DNA from 3 places in the Streptomyces sp. NPDC029956 genome. Region 3 is predicted to be linked to each of the others. Evidence: riboswitches for the same ligand, from Rfam matches in the RefSeq annotation. Region 3 holds a riboswitch; each other region holds the start of a gene.

What was found. A riboswitch is a leader RNA that binds a small molecule or an ion and turns the genes downstream of it on or off. The one in region 3 is predicted to bind cobalamin.
Region 1: it holds a riboswitch for cobalamin, as region 3 does, so the genes downstream of both, ACZ4XX_RS06650 (ABC transporter substrate-binding protein) here and ACZ4XX_RS27440 (energy-coupling factor ABC transporter permease) in region 3, are expected to answer to the same signal.
Region 2: it holds a riboswitch for cobalamin, as region 3 does, so the genes downstream of both, cobN (cobaltochelatase subunit CobN) here and ACZ4XX_RS27440 (energy-coupling factor ABC transporter permease) in region 3, are expected to answer to the same signal.

What each region holds. Positions count from the first base shown of each region.
Region 1 is NZ_JBVHZJ010000006.1:107,863-112,745, forward strand. Features, by position in the region: gene ACZ4XX_RS06635 (DUF2017 domain-containing protein) at 1-31, shown strand, start outside; gene ACZ4XX_RS06640 (amino acid permease) at 367-1,794, shown strand; gene ACZ4XX_RS06645 (M67 family metallopeptidase) at 1,918-2,346, shown strand; cobalamin riboswitch at 2,339-2,472, shown strand; gene ACZ4XX_RS06650 (ABC transporter substrate-binding protein) at 2,515-3,504, shown strand; gene ACZ4XX_RS06655 (FecCD family ABC transporter permease) at 3,708-4,751, shown strand; gene ACZ4XX_RS06660 (ABC transporter ATP-binding protein) at 4,748-4,883, shown strand, end outside.
Region 2 is NZ_JBVHZJ010000004.1:4,708-9,590, forward strand. Features, by position in the region: gene cobN (cobaltochelatase subunit CobN) at 1-2,855, opposite strand, end outside; cobalamin riboswitch at 2,892-3,050, opposite strand; gene ACZ4XX_RS03860 (cobalamin biosynthesis protein CobG) at 3,193-4,422, shown strand; gene ACZ4XX_RS03865 (precorrin-8X methylmutase) at 4,437-4,883, shown strand, end outside.
Region 3 is NZ_JBVHZJ010000040.1:15,257-20,139, forward strand. Features, by position in the region: gene dhaK (dihydroxyacetone kinase subunit DhaK) at 1-162, shown strand, start outside; gene dhaL (dihydroxyacetone kinase subunit DhaL) at 187-840, shown strand; gene ACZ4XX_RS27430 (PTS-dependent dihydroxyacetone kinase phosphotransferase subunit DhaM) at 837-1,253, shown strand; gene ACZ4XX_RS27435 (hypothetical protein) at 1,452-1,727, shown strand; cobalamin riboswitch at 1,751-1,984, shown strand; gene ACZ4XX_RS27440 (energy-coupling factor ABC transporter permease) at 2,014-2,712, shown strand; gene ACZ4XX_RS27445 (energy-coupling factor ABC transporter substrate-binding protein) at 2,709-3,167, shown strand; gene cbiQ (cobalt ECF transporter T component CbiQ) at 3,174-3,923, shown strand; gene ACZ4XX_RS27455 (energy-coupling factor ABC transporter ATP-binding protein) at 3,920-4,780, shown strand.

The DNA.
Region 1 (4,883 bases), on a different contig from region 3:
GGAGTCCCTCGTCGAGACCCTGATGTCCTGACGACACCCCCCTCCGGACATCCCGCGGTGACGGGATGTTCGCTCAGCGGACGCTCAAATCCGGATAACGAATGCGTTATCAGAGCGTCCGCTTCGGCGTCTTGAGTCCCTTTCGCCCGCCGCATTTCGTGGCGTGCGCCACACCCGACTCCCTCGATCGCGTCCCACCCCGTGATAAATCTTCACGACCGCTCGGGGACGCCACCCCTGTTCCCGAGGGCGCTTGGACCGGCTGACCGCCGGTAGCACTCCATCCACATCCGGGGGGATCAGGATCTGATCCGCGGCAGACGCACTCGCAGTCGCGCGGATCAGCATGGAGAAAGGCGCACCACCATGACCTCTGTGCAGGTCGACAAGCAGCACGACGGCACCGACGGGGCCGTGGACGGCGGCGAGGGCTACCAGCGTGGCCTCGGCGCACGACAGATCCAGATGATCGCGATCGGCGGTGCCATCGGCACCGGCCTCTTCCTCGGCGCCGGCAAGGCCATCGCCAAGGCGGGACCCAGCCTGATCCTCGCGTACGCCATCGCGGGCCTGGTCATCTTCTTCATCATGCGCGCCCTCGGCGAGCTCCTCATGTACCGCCCCGTGTCCGGCTCCTTCGCGGAGTACGCACGGGAGTTCGTCGGTCCGTTCTGGGGCTTCGTGACCGGCTGGACGTACTGGCTCTTCTGGGTCGTCACCGGCATCACCGAAGTCACCGCCGCAGCCACCTATATGACGTACTGGTGGGACATCCCGCAGTGGATCTCCGCACTGGTCTTCACCGTGATCCTCTACGGCGCCAACCTGATCTCCGTGAAGCTCTTCGGTGAGCTGGAGTTCTGGTTCTCCATGGTCAAGGTCACCGCCATCATCGGCATGATCCTGATCTGCGCCGGCATCCTCACCATCGGCTTCTCCGACGCCGGCGACACCGCCTCCGTCACCCACCTGTGGGACCAGGGCGGCTTCTTCCCCACCGGCATCGGCAACACGCTGATGACCCTGCAGATCGTGATGTTCGCGTTCCTCGCCGTCGAGCTGGTCGGCGTCACCGCCGGCGAGTCCAAGGACCCGAAGACCGTCCTGCCCAAGGCCATCAACACCGTGCCGTGGCGCATCGCCGTCTTCTACGTCGGCGCGCTCATCATGATCCTGTCGGTCGTCCCGTGGACCGAGTTCCAGCCGGGCGTCTCCCCGTTCGTCGCCGCCTTCCAGAAGATGGGCCTCGGCGTCGGCGCCGCCATCGTCAACTTCGTGGTGCTGACCGCCGCCCTCTCCTCCTGCAACTCGGGCATGTACTCCACCGGCCGCATGCTGCGCGACCTCGCGCTCAACGGCCAGGGCCCGAAGGTCTTCACGAAGCTCACCAAGAGCGGCACCCCGCTGCTCGGCCTGACCTTCTCGGCCTCGCTGATGCTGGTCGGCGTCTGGATCAACTACGTCGCCCCGGGCAAGGCCTTCGAGTACGTCGTCTCCTTCGCCACCATCTCCGGCATGTGGGCCTGGATCATGATCCTGGTCTGCCAGATCCGCTACCGGGCCAAGGCCAACCGCGGCGAGCTCCCCGAGTCCACCTTCAAGGCCCCGGGAGCCCCGTACACCAGCTGGTTCGCGCTCCTCTTCATCGGCATGGTCATCGTGATGATGGGCATCGACGAGGGCGCCCGCGTCTCGCTGTACGCCGCCCCGGTCTGGGGTCTGATCCTCGGCGTCTCCTACCTGGTCCTGAAGTCCCGCAACCCCGAGGGCGCAGCCTTCGCCAAGCGGTCCTGACCGGACCCCACGGGCGGTCGCCCCGGGTCGTCCCCAAACGACCCTGACCTCGATCGTCTCGGCATACGGGCCGTTCCGTACCACTCCCCGGTACGGAACGGCCCGTCGGCTTATCCTGTCGCCATGCTGACCATCACCCGGGCCCTGTACGACCAGATCGTGGACCACTCCCGCGCGGACCACCCCGACGAGGCCTGCGGCGTGGTCGCGGGACCGGTCGGCACCGGCCGCCCCGAGCGGTTCATCCCCATGCTCAACGCCGCCCGCTCGCCCACCTTCTACGAGTTCGACTCCGCGGACCTGCTCAAGCTCTACCGCGAGATGGACGACCGGGACGAGGAGCCCGTCATCGTCTACCACTCGCACACCGCGACCGAGGCCTACCCGTCCCGCACGGACATCTCGTACGCCAACGAGCCCCAGGCCCACTACGTCCTCGTCTCCACCGCGGACAGCGACGGCGCCGGCCCCTTCCAGTTCCGCTCCTTCACGATCGTCGAGGGCGTCGTGACCGAGGAGGAGGTCAAGGTCGTCGAGGAGTACGACGCCTGAGACACTGGCCGGGACCTACGGGCGGCAGGACCCAGGAAGCCGGTGCGAATCCGGCACGGTCCCGCCACTGTGACCGCCTCCTCCGGGAGACGGAAGCCAGGAACTGACCTGCCGCCTTCTCACCACCGATCGGGGACGTGGAAATCCCCGGAGGAGGCACGTTCCGTCATGTCCTGGCCCCGCCGTACCCGGCTGCCCCTGGCGCCCCTGCTGTCCGCCGCCGCCCTGCTCCCGATGCTCGCCGCCTGCTCGGCCCCCGCGGCGGAGACCCCCGCCGCCAAGGCCGGCCCGGGATTCCCGTACACCGTCTCCAACTGCGGTGTGAAGACGACGTTCGAGACCCCGCCGAAGCGCGCCGTCACCATGAACCAGCACGTCACCGAGGTCATGCTCGCCCTCGGCCTGGAGAAGTCCCTCGTCGGCACCGCCTACCTCGACGACGCGGTCCTCCCCGCCTACAAGAAGGCGTACGACTCCGTCCCCGTCCTCGCGAAGGAGTACCCCTCCAAGGAGGCCCTGCTCGCCGCCGACCCCGACTTCGTGTACGGCGGCTACTCCTCCGCCTTCGCGAGCAAGGACGGCCGGAGCCGCGACGACCTGAAGCGCGCGGGCATCGACACCCGGCTCAACACCGAGTACTGCCCTTCCGGTTCGCCCTCCGTCGACGACCTCTACCGCGAAGTCGACGAGATCGGCCGCACGTTCGGCGTCCGCGACCGGGCCGAGAAGTGGGTCCGGGAGGCGAGGACCACCGTCGCCGCCACCGAGAAGCGCCTCAAGGGCACGGCACCCGTCTCCGTCTTCGTCTACGACAGCGGCGACAAGACCGCCTTCACCGCGGGCGGCAAGGGCATCGGCAACGAACTCATCACCCGCGCCGGCGGCCGCAACGTCTTCGCCGACCTCGACAAGCCCTTCGGCGACGCCACCTGGGAACAGGTCGTCGCCCGCCGGCCCGAGGTCGTCGTCATCTACGACTACGGCTCCACCACCGTCGAACAGAAGAAGAAGCGGCTCCTCGACGACCCGGCACTCAAGGACGTCCCGGCGATCAAGAACCGCCGGTTCGCCGTGATGCCGCTCTCCGACACCGTCCTCGGCGTCCGCGTCCCCGCGGCCGTCGACAAGCTGGCGGCCCAGCTCCACCCGGCCCGATGAGCGCGGGGGCCCGCGCCGCGGGCACATCACCGGGAGAGCGGCCCGCGCCGCCGTCGGGAGAACCGTCCGTGCCGCCGCCGGGGGAACCGCCCGCGCCGCCGCGGATCCCGCCGCGCCCCGAACCACCGGACGAGCCCGCCGCCAAGCCCGCCCAGCCGGCCAAGCCCGCCGGGCGGGCCGGTGCCGGGCGCTCCGGCCCGGCCGTGCGGGCGGGCGGCGGGCCCCTGCGGTACACGGCCGTGGTCGCCGGGCTGGTCCTCGCCCTCGCCGCCGCGGCCCTCGCCTCGCTCGCCCTCGGCTCCGTCCGCATCCCGCCCGGCCAGGTCCTCGACGCCCTCACCGGACGCGCCGCCGACCCCTCCCCGTACCGCACGATCGTCCTCGACGTACGACTGCCCCGGGTCCTGCTCGGGGCGGTCGTCGGCGCCGGACTCGCGGTCGTCGGCGCCGTCCTCCAGGCCCTCGTCCGCAACCGGCTCGCCGACCCCTTCCTCCTCGGGATCTCCTCCGGCGCCTCCGCCGGAGCCGTCCTCGTCCTCGTCGCCGGCGGGGGAGCGGGCCTCGTCGGAGGCGTGACCACCACCCTCGCCCTGCCCGCCGGCGCCTTCGCGGGCGCTCTGCTCGCCCTCGTCCTCGTCTACGGGCTCGCCCGCCGCGGCGGCACGCTGACCAGCACCCGGCTCGTCCTCGCCGGGGTCGCCGTCTCCTACATCCTGTCCGCCCTCGCCACCCTGCTCCTGGTCGTCGCCGGACGCCCCGAGCAGTTCCAGGAGGCCATGTACTGGTCCCTCGGCGGCCTCGGCAGCGCCCGCTGGGACACCCTGGCCCTGCCCGCTGCCGTCCTCGCCGTCGGCGTCGGCGCCCTCCTCGCCCTGGCCCGCCCGCTCGACCTGCTCCTCGTCGGCGAGGAGGGCGCCACCGTCCTCGGCCTGGACACCGCCCGCTTCCGCGCCGCCGTCTTCGTCCTCGCCTCCCTCGTCACCGCCGTCATGGTCGCCGCCAGCGGAGCCGTCGGCTTCGTCGGCCTGATGGCCCCGCACGCCGCCCGGCTCGCCGTCGGCGCCCCGCACCGCAGGCTCCTCCCGGTCGCCGCGCTCGGCGGAGCGCTCGCCCTGGTCCTCGCCGACCTCGGCGCCCGGACCGTCGCCGCACCCCAGGACATCCCCGTCGGCGTCCTCACCGCCCTCACCGGCGGCCCGTTCTTCCTCTGGCTGATGCGCCGTCGCCCGGAAGGGGCACCGCAGTGACCGAACTGAGCCTGCACGGCCTCTCGTACGAGAACCGCCTCCGCTCCGTCGACCTCACCGTCCGCCCCGGCGAGACCGTCGGCCTCATCGGACCCAACGGCAGCGGCAAGACCACCCTCCTGCGCTGCGTCT
Region 2 (4,883 bases), on a different contig from region 3:
TCGGCGAGGTCGGCCTGCGCGTGCGCCCGGACGTAGTTGTCCTCCGCGGACTCGCCCTCCAGGCCCGCGACCAGCCGTACGGCGTCGTCGAGGAGGCCGATGACGTGCGGGAAAGCGTCCCGGAAGAAGCCCGAGATGCGCAGGGTGACATCGACGCGCGGGCGGCCCAGCTCGGCGAGCGGGATGGGCTCCAGGCCGTTCACCCGGCGCGAGGCCTCGTCCCACAGCGGGCGGACGCCCAGCAGGGCGAGCGCCTCGGCGACGTCGTCGCCGGCGGTGCGCATCGCGCTGGTGCCCCACAGGGAGAGGCCCACGGACGTCGGCCACTCGCCGTTGTCGGTGCGGTAGCGCTCCAGGAGCGAGTCGGCGAGCGCCTGGCCGGTCTCCCAGGCGAGCCGGGACGGCACGGCCTTCGGGTCGACGGAGTAGAAGTTCCGGCCGGTCGGCAGGACGTTGACCAGGCCGCGCAGCGGCGAACCGGACGGGCCGGCCGGGACGAAGCCGCCGTTCAGGGCGTGCACGGCGTGGGTGAGTTCGTCGGTGGTGGCGCCCAGGCGCGGCACGACCTGCTCGCAGGCGAAACGGAGCACGGCGTGCACCTCGGGGCCGTACGCGGCGGCGACGGCCGCGATCGCGTCCACGGACCAGTCCGCGGCCTCCATGCCCTCGACGAGCTCGCGGGCCTTCGCCTCCGCCTCGTCAGCGGTGGTGCGGGTCGCGGCCGACTCGTCGAGACCGAGGGCCTCGCGCAGACCGGGCAGGGCCTGGGTGCCGCCCCAGATCTGGCGGGCGCGCAGGATGGAGAGGACCAGGTTGACCCGGGCCTCGCCCTCCGGGGCGCCGCCGAGGACGTGCAGACCGTCGCGGATCTGGGCGTCCTTGACCTCGCACAGCCAGCCGTCGACGTGCAGCAGGAAGTCGTCGAAGCCGTCGTCCTCGGGGCGCTGCTCCAGACCCAGGTCGTGGTCGAGCTTGGCGGCCTGGATCAGCGTCCAGATCTGGGCGCGGATCGCGGGCAGCTTCGCCGGGTCCATGGAGGAGATCTGCGCGTACTCGTCGAGCAGCTGCTCCAGGCGCGCGATGTCGCCGTACGAGTCGGCGCGGGCCATCGGCGGCACCAAGTGGTCGACGAGCGTGGCGTGCACGCGGCGCTTGGCCTGGGTGCCCTCGCCCGGGTCGTTGACGAGGAACGGGTAGATCAGCGGGATGTCGCCGAGGGCCGCGTCGGGGCCGCAGGCGGCGGAGAGACCGGCGTTCTTGCCGGGCAGCCACTCCAGGTTGCCGTGCTTGCCCAGGTGCACCATGGCGTCGGCACCGAAGCCGCCGTCCTCGGAGCGGGCGGCGATCCAGCGGTAGGCGGCCAGGTAGTGGTGGGACGGCGGGAGATCGGGGTCGTGGTAGATCGCGATCGGGTTCTCGCCGAAGCCGCGCGGCGGCTGGATGAGGATCAGCAGGTTCCCGCGGCGCAGTGCGGCGAGGACGATGTCGCCCTCCGGGTTGCGGGACCGGTCCAGGAACATCTCGCCGGGCGCCGGGCCCCAGTGCTCCTCGACATGGGTCCGCAGCTCCTCGGGGAGCGTCGCGTACCAGCGCCTGTAGTCGGCGGCCGGGATGCGGACCGGGTTCTTGGCGAGCTGCTCCTCCGTCAGCCAGTCCTGGTCGTGGCCGCCGGCCTCGATGAGGGCGTAGATCAGCTCGTCGCCGTCGCCGGAGACGAGACCGGGGAGGTCGGCCTCCGGGCCGAAGTCGTATCCCTCGGCGATCAGTCGGCGCAGCAGGGAGACGGCGGAGGCGGGGGTGTCGAGGCCGACGGCGTTGCCGATGCGGGAGTGCTTCGTCGGGTACGCGGAGAGGACGAGCGCCAGCCTCTTCTCGGCGTTCGGGATGTGCCGGAGCCGGGCGTGCCGCACGGCGATCCCGGCGACGCGGGCCGCGCGCTCGGCGTCGGCGACGTACGCGGGCAGCCCGTCCTCGTCGATCTCCTTGAAGGAGAAGGGCACGGTGATGAGCCGGCCGTCGAACTCGGGGACGGCGACCTGGCTGGCGGCGTCCAGCGGGGAGAGACCCTCGTCGTTCTCCTCCCAGGCGGCGCGCGAACCGGTCAGGCAGAGCGCCTGCAGGATCGGCACGTCGAGCGCGGCCAGCGCGCCCGCGTCCCAGGCCTCCTCGTCGCCGCCGGCCTGCGCCTCGGCGGGCTTGGTGCCGCCCGCGGCGAGGACGGTGGTGACGATCGCGTCGGCGGTACGGAGCCGGTCGAGCAGCTCGGGCTCGGGGGCGCGCAGGGAGGCCACGTACAGCGGGAGGGCCTGGGCGCCGGCGTCCTCGATCGCCTCGCACAGCGAGTCGACGAAGGCGGTGTTCCCGCTCATGTGGTGGGCGCGGTAGTAGAGCACGGCGATCGTCGGGCCGTCGGTCGTCCGGGGGGTGCGCTCCAGCGGGCCCCAGGTGGGGGCGGCCGCCGGGGACTCGAAGCCGTGCCCGGTGAGCAGGACGGTGTCGGAGAGGAAGCGGGCCAGCTGCTCCAGGTTCGCGGGGCCGCCGTGCGCCAGGTAGGCGTGCGCTTCGGTGGCGACGCCGACGGGGACGGTGGACGTCTCCATCAGCTGGGCGTCGGGGGCCTGTTCGCCGCTGAGGACGACCATCGGCTTCCCGGCCGCACGGACCGCGTCGAGGCCCTCCTCCCAGGAGCGGAGGCCGCCGAGGAGCCGTACGACGACGAGCTCGGCCTCGGCCAGGAGGCCGGTCAGGTCGGCGAGGGGGAGACGGGCGGGGTTGGCGAAGCGGTACTCCACCGGGCCGCCGGCCGCGCGGGCGCTGAGCAGGTCGGTGTCGGAGTGCGACAGCAGCAGAAGCATGGCGAGCGCAGGCCTTCCTCGGGGTTGTCCGCGCCCCGGGTGATGGTATGGACGGCGGGAGTTCCTGACTCACCGGTCCCTGGATCGTGCAGACGCACAGTCCGGGCCGGCTCACAGTGGCGGGACCGCGCCGGATTCTCACCGGGCTTCCTCCCCGGGGTCCTGGGACCCCATGCCGTCTGCATAGTAGATCGTGCGGTCGACGGGCCGGGGCGGGTGACGGAGTCGGCCGGATCACACCGGGGGTCCGGATGCCTTCCGGACGACCGCCCTCCGGGCCGGGCGGGGCGCCGGGTCGGCCGGATCACACCCGATGGCCGCCGGGTGGCCCGTCGGTATGCTCGCCGCCATGCCGCCCACCCCGCCCTCGACGCCCGACCCGGGCGAACCTCGCATACGGGACCGTGGCGACGCGTGCCCCGGGGCGCTGCGCCTGCACTCCGCCGACGACGGCCGCCTCGCCCGACTCCGCCTGCCCGGCGGCCATTTGACGGCTCGTCAGGTCGAGGCGCTGGCGGACGCGGCGGAGACCCTGGGCGACGGACGGCTCAGCATCACCTCGCGCGGCAACGCCGAGCTGCGCGGCCTCGGCGACGACTGCGGGGCCGAGCTGGCGGCGCTCCTCGGCGAGGCGGGCCTGCTGCCCTCCCCCACCCACGAACGCGTGCGCAACATCGTCGCCTCCCCGGCCTCGGGCCTCGACGGACTCGGCGCCGCCGACGTGCAGTTGTGGGCCCGCGAGCTGGACACCCACCTGCTCTCCGCACCCTGGGCGGCGGCGCTTTCCGGCCGGTTCCTCTTCGTCCTCGACGACGGACGCGGTGATGTCGCGGGGCTCGGCGGGGATGTGACCTTGGTCGCAGTGGGCGGCGGAGAGGCCGAGCTGCACGTCGGCGGTCAGGCCGTCCGGCTCCCGAGCGCCGACGCACCCAGCGCGGCCCTGGCGGTGGCGGGCGGGTTCCTGGCCGCGGCGCGGAAGGCCGGAACCGGGGCCTGGCGGGTCCGGGAACTCCCCGAGGGGCAGCCGGTGGACATCGCGGAGTCGGGGGTGACGGCGCAGCCCGTACCCGCGCCGGAACTCCCCCAGGGCCCTCCCCTCCCGCCCGGCGTCCTCGGGCCCGCCGCCCTCTCCGTCCTCGCCCCGCTCGGCCGCCTCACCGCCGCGCAGCTCCGGGCGCTGCTCCCCGCGGAGGAGGTCCGGCTCACGCCCTGGCGCGGGGTCGTCGTCGTCGGGGCCTGCGCCGACCGGCTGCCCGCCCTCGGCGCGGCCGGGCTCGTCACCCGCCCCGACTCCCCCTGGGCCGGCGTCACCGCCTGCACCGGGCGGCCCGGCTGCGCCAAGTCCCTCGCCGACGTCCGCGCCGACGCCCTACCCGGACCCCTCGTGCACCTCGGGGCTCCCCGCCTCCCCGTGCACTTCTCCGGCTGCGAGCGCCGCTGCGGACACCCGCACGGCGCCTGGACCGACGTCCTCGCCACCGCCGGCGGCGCCTACCTGGTGGACGGCGTCCCCACCCCCCGTACCGCCCTGCCCGAAGCCGTGACCGCGGCCCGCACGACGAGATGAGCGAGAGCAACAGGATGTTCGACTACGAGAAGGACGGGGCGGAGATCTACCGCCAGTCCTTTGCCACGATCCGCGCCGAGGCGGATCTGGCGGGCCTGCCCGCCGACGTCGCCCAGGTGGCGGTCCGGATGATCCACGCCTGCGGCATGACCGACCTCGTACGCGACATCGCCTGGTCGCCGCAGGTCGTCACGAACGCCCGCGCCGCGCTCCGGGCCGGAGCGCCGATCCTCTGCGACGCGCAGATGGTCGCGAGCGGTGTCACCCGGCGCCGGCTGCCCGCCGACAACGAGGTGATCTGCACCCTCTCGGACCCGTCCGTGCCGGCCCTCGCCGCCGACCTCGGCACCACCCGCTCCGCCGCCGCGCTCGAACTGTGGCGGGACCGCCTCGAAGGCTCCGTCGTCGCCATCGGCAACGCGCCGACCGCCCTCTTCCACCTCCTGCAGATGGTCGCGGAA
Region 3 (4,883 bases):
CTGGGCGAGCGGCGTGTGCCGGTGGCCCGGACCCTCGTCGGGAACTACGTGACCTCGCTCGACATGGCCGGATGCTCGGTGACCCTGTGCGAGGTGGACGAGGAGCTCCTGCGTCTCTGGGACGCGCCCGTGGAGACGCCCGCGCTTCGCTGGGGCCGGTGAGACGAACGAGAAGAGGAGACCGACATGACACAGACCTTCGACGCCGACTTCCTCGTGCGCTGGCTGGCCGCCGTGGCCGAAGCCGTCGACCGGGAGGCGGACCGGCTCACCGAGCTCGACTCGGCCATCGGCGACGCCGACCACGGCGCCAACCTCAAGCGCGGCTTCGCCGCCGTGACCGAGACCCTGGCCAAGGACCCGCCCGCCACACCGGGCGGTGTGCTCACCGCAGCCGGACGGCACCTGATCTCCACCGTGGGCGGCGCTTCGGGGCCCCTGTACGGCACGCTGCTGCGTCGTACCGGCAAGACGCTCGGCGACGACGAGCGCGTCACCCGGGAGCAGTTGGCGGAGGCGTTCGGCTCGGGCGTGGCCGCCGTGTCCCAGCTGGGCGGCGCGCAGGTGGGCGACAAGACGATGCTCGACGCGCTCGTGCCGGCCGTGGAGGGCCTGCGGAAGTCGTTCGGCGCGGCCCGCGCGGCGGCCGAGGAGGGTGCCCTCGCGACCGTACCCCTGCGGGCGCGCAAGGGCAGGGCCAGCTACCTGGGCGAGCGGTCGGTGGGACACCAGGATCCCGGGGCCACGTCCTCCGCATTGCTGTTCGCCGCCCTCGACGAGACCGCCCGTACGGAGACGGCCGGGACGACGGAGACGCCCAGCACCGAGGGGGCCTCATGAGCGCGGTCGGCTCCGGTCTCGTCGGCATCGTGCTCGTCTCGCACAGCGCCGCCGTCGCGACCGCCGTGGCCGAGCTGGCCCAGGGGCTCGCCGGGGGCGGTGACCTCGCCCCGGTCGTCCCGGCCGGCGGGACCCCCGACGGTGGTCTCGGGACGAGTTCCGAGCTGATCTCCGCGGCGGCGAAGGCCGTGGACGGGGGCGCCGGGGTGGCGATCCTCGTCGATCTGGGGAGCGCGGTGCTCACGGTGAAGGTCCTCCTCGCGGAGGGCGACGAACTGCCCGAGGGTTCCCGGCTCGTGGACGCGCCGTTCGTCGAGGGCGCGGTCGCCGCCCTGGTCACGGCGAGCGCGGGCGGGGACCTCGACGCCGTGGCGGCCGCCGCGTCGGAGGCGTACGCCTACCGCAAGGAGTGAGGGCACGGGAATCCTGTGCAGCAGCCTCAAGTGGTCGGGTTTCAGGCGCCGTTTGGCCGGAACTCGGCCGCTGTGGCGACGTGAGTGCGACCTACTCTTGGAGATCGCGGCCCTGAGACGGCTGTGCTGCCGGGCCTCTCCGGGCGCTGGCGTTCACCTGTGGTCCACCTGGTCCGCCCAGGTGATGGAGGAGGGGCAATGGGCAGTCTGCCTGTCATGGTCGTTTTCGCGCTCGTGTGGTTGCTGATCGCACTCGTGCCCCTGCGCACTCCGTCCGCCCGCAGGGGATGGGCGAGGGGCGTACTCGGCGTCTCGGCCCTCCTGGTGATCGGCGCCGCCCTGTTCGGAGCCAACGCGGAGGTGTCGGCCGGCTACGACGGTCCCGACCCCATGCTGCTCGCGGCGCTCGCGGCAGCGGTCCTCGTGGCCCCGGGTGCGATCGCGGCCCTGGTGCGCAACGCCAGGAACAGCTAGGCCGCGGGGACCCTACGAGCACCCACATTGTGATGTACCTGGTCAACGCACTAATGTCACAGGGCCTTGGTGTACGGGAAACCGGTGCAGTACCGGTGCGGCCCTCGCCACTGTGATCGGGAGGTCCGGCTCCACCCCCGCGGGGAACACCCTCGGGGAAGCCACTGGACCACGTCGGGAGACCGTCGTGGTGTGGGAAGGCGGAGTCGGGCGGAATGACCGTCAGCCAGGAGACCGGCCAGGGTGCGTTGTCCATCCACGAGGTGCTGGAGAGGGTCTCCCAACCATGCATATAGCCGAGGGGTATCTGCCCCCTGTGCACGCGGCCGCCTGGGGCGTCGCGTCCGCGCCGTTCGTCGTCCACGGGGTCCGCGCGCTGACCCGCGAAGTGCGGTCCAATCCTGAGTCCACCCTGTTGCTCGGCGCCGCCGGCGCCTTCACGTTCGTCCTGTCGGCACTCAAGCTGCCCTCCGTGACGGGGAGTTGTTCACATCCCACCGGTACCGGCCTCGGTGCCATCCTGTTCCGGCCGCCGATCATGGCGGTCCTGGGAACGATCACCCTGCTGTTCCAGGCGCTCCTGCTCGCCCACGGCGGGCTCACCACGCTCGGCGCGAACGTCTTCTCGATGGCGATCGTCGGGCCCTGGGCGGGATTCGGGGCCTATGTACTGCTGCGCCGGTTCGGTGCGCCGCTGATGGTCGCCGTCTTCTTCGGCGCGTTCGTCGCCGACCTGTCCACGTACTGCGTCACCAGCGTCCAGCTGGCGCTCGCCTTCCCCGACCCGGGCAGCGGCATCCCCGGCGCGCTCGCCAAGTTCGGCGGGATCTTCGCCGTCACCCAGATTCCGCTCGCGGTCAGCGAGGGCCTGCTCACCGTGCTCGTGATGCGCCTGCTGACCCAGTCCAGCAAGGGCGACCTGATCCGGCTCGGCGTCCTCACCGGACGCACGTCGGAGCGACGCGAGGAGGCGAGCGCTCGATGAGCCGGAACACGAAGATCAACGCCCTGCTGCTCCTCGTCGTCGCCGCGCTCGCGGTCCTGCCGCTCGCGCTGGGACTCGGGGACCACAAGGAGGAGCCCTTCGCGGGGGCCGACGCGGAGGCCGAGACCGCGATCACGGAACTCCAGCCGGACTACGAGCCGTGGTTCAGCCCGCTCTACGAGCCGCCGTCCGGGGAGATCGAGTCGGCGCTGTTCGCCCTTCAGGCGGCCCTCGGTGCCGGTGTCCTGGCGTACTACTTCGGTCTGCGGCGCGGCCGTCGACAGGGCGCGGCGCGGGCCGAGGCAGCCGAGACGTCCCAGGTGCAGGGCGCCGGAGCGGGGGTGACAGGGGCCGCCGGGGCCGGGACGGCGGAGCACGAGAGCGGCGCCGGTTCCAGCGCCGGTTCCCCCTCCGACACCACCGGCTCCAGCGCCGGCACCGGTCCGGGCGCGTAGTCGCCGATGCTGCCGATCGACGCGGCGGCGCACAGCAGTCGCTGGCGCCGCCGCCATCCCGCCGAGAAGGCGCTTCTCGGCTTCGGTCTCACCCTGTGCGCGGTCGGCCTGCCGCCGTGGCCCGGCGCGGTCCTCGTCGCGGCGGCCACGCTCACCGTGCTGCTCGGTCCGGCCGGCGTGCCGGGCCGGGCGCTGTGGCGGGCGTTCCGGATCCCGCTCGGGTTCTGTGTCACGGGCGCGATCCCGCTGCTGTTCGAAGTGGGCGGCGACCGGGGGCTCGTCGCCCTCGCGCCGGACGGTCCGACGCATGCGGGCGAGTTGCTGCTGCGGACCGCTTCGGCATCCCTCGGGGTGCTGCTCTTCGCGTTCACGACGCCGGTGTCCGACGTCCTGCCCCGGCTGGTACGGGCGGGGGTGCCGGCGCCGGTGGTGGACGTCGCCCTGGTGATGTACCGGATCATCTTCCTGCTGCTCGACGCCATGTCCAAGATCCGGCAGGCGCAGGCGGCCCGGCTCGGGCACACGACACGGGCGGCGACCTGGCGTTCCCTCGCGGGCCTCGGGGCGACCACGTTCGTGCGGGCCTTCGACCGGGCGCAGCGGCTGCAGTCGGGGCTCGCCGGGCGGGGGTACGACGGGACGCTGCGCGTCCTGGTGCCCGCGTGCGCGCTCTCCCGCCCGTTCCTCGCCGCGACGGGCGTGCTGCTCGCCGGACTCGTCGCCCTCACCCTCGTACTGGAAAGGCTCCTTCCGTGACGTCTCCGACCCCTGTCGTGGAACTGGTGAAAGCCGGATTCGCCTACGAGGACGGGCCCCCGGTCCTGGCCGGCGTGGACTTCGCCGTCGCGGAGGGGCGGGCGGTCGCGCTGCTCGGGCGCAACGGCAGCGGCAAGACGACGCTGTTGCGCCTGCTCAGCGGCGGGCTGCGGTGTGTGAGCGGGTCACTGCGTCTGGACGGTACGGAGGTGGCGTACGACCGGAAGGGGCTGACCCGGCTGCGGACGACCGTGCAGCTGGTGGTGCAGGATCCCGACGACCAGCTGTTCGCCGCGTCCGTGGACCAGGACGTGTCGTTCGGCCCGATGAACCTGGGCCTGCCCGAGGAGGAGGTACGGCGACGGGTTCGCGAGGCCCTGGAGGCGCTGGACATCACGGCGCTCGCGGACCGGCCGACCCATCTGCTCTCGTACGGGCAGCGCAAGCGGGCGGCGATCGCGGGCGCGGTGGCGATGCGGCCCCGGGTCCTGATCATGGACGAGCCGACGGCCGGTCTCGATCCGCACGGGCAGGAGCGGCTGCTCGACGCGCTCCAGCGACTGCGGGAGGCCGGTACGACGGTGCTGATGGCCACGCACGACGTGGATCTGGCCTTGCGCTGGGCGGACGAGGCGGCGGTGCTCGCACCGTCGGGGCTGCGGACCGGGCCGGTCGCGGAGCTCCTCGCGGACGGCGCGCTGCTCGACGAGGCCCGGCTGCGCCGCCCCTGGGGTACGGCGGTGGCCCGGCTGCTGCGCACCCACGGTCTGCTCGCCGCGGGGGCGGCCGAGCCTCGGACGCCTGAGGAGCTGGACGCGTGGCTGGGCGCGGCGGCCACGCCAGTCCGTACCGAGTAGCTCGGCCCGACGCCCGCCCGTAACCAGATGCTCGACTCGACGGCCGCCCGTAACGAGCTGCTCGACTCGACGCCCGCCCGTATCGAGTAGCTCGGTACGGCGG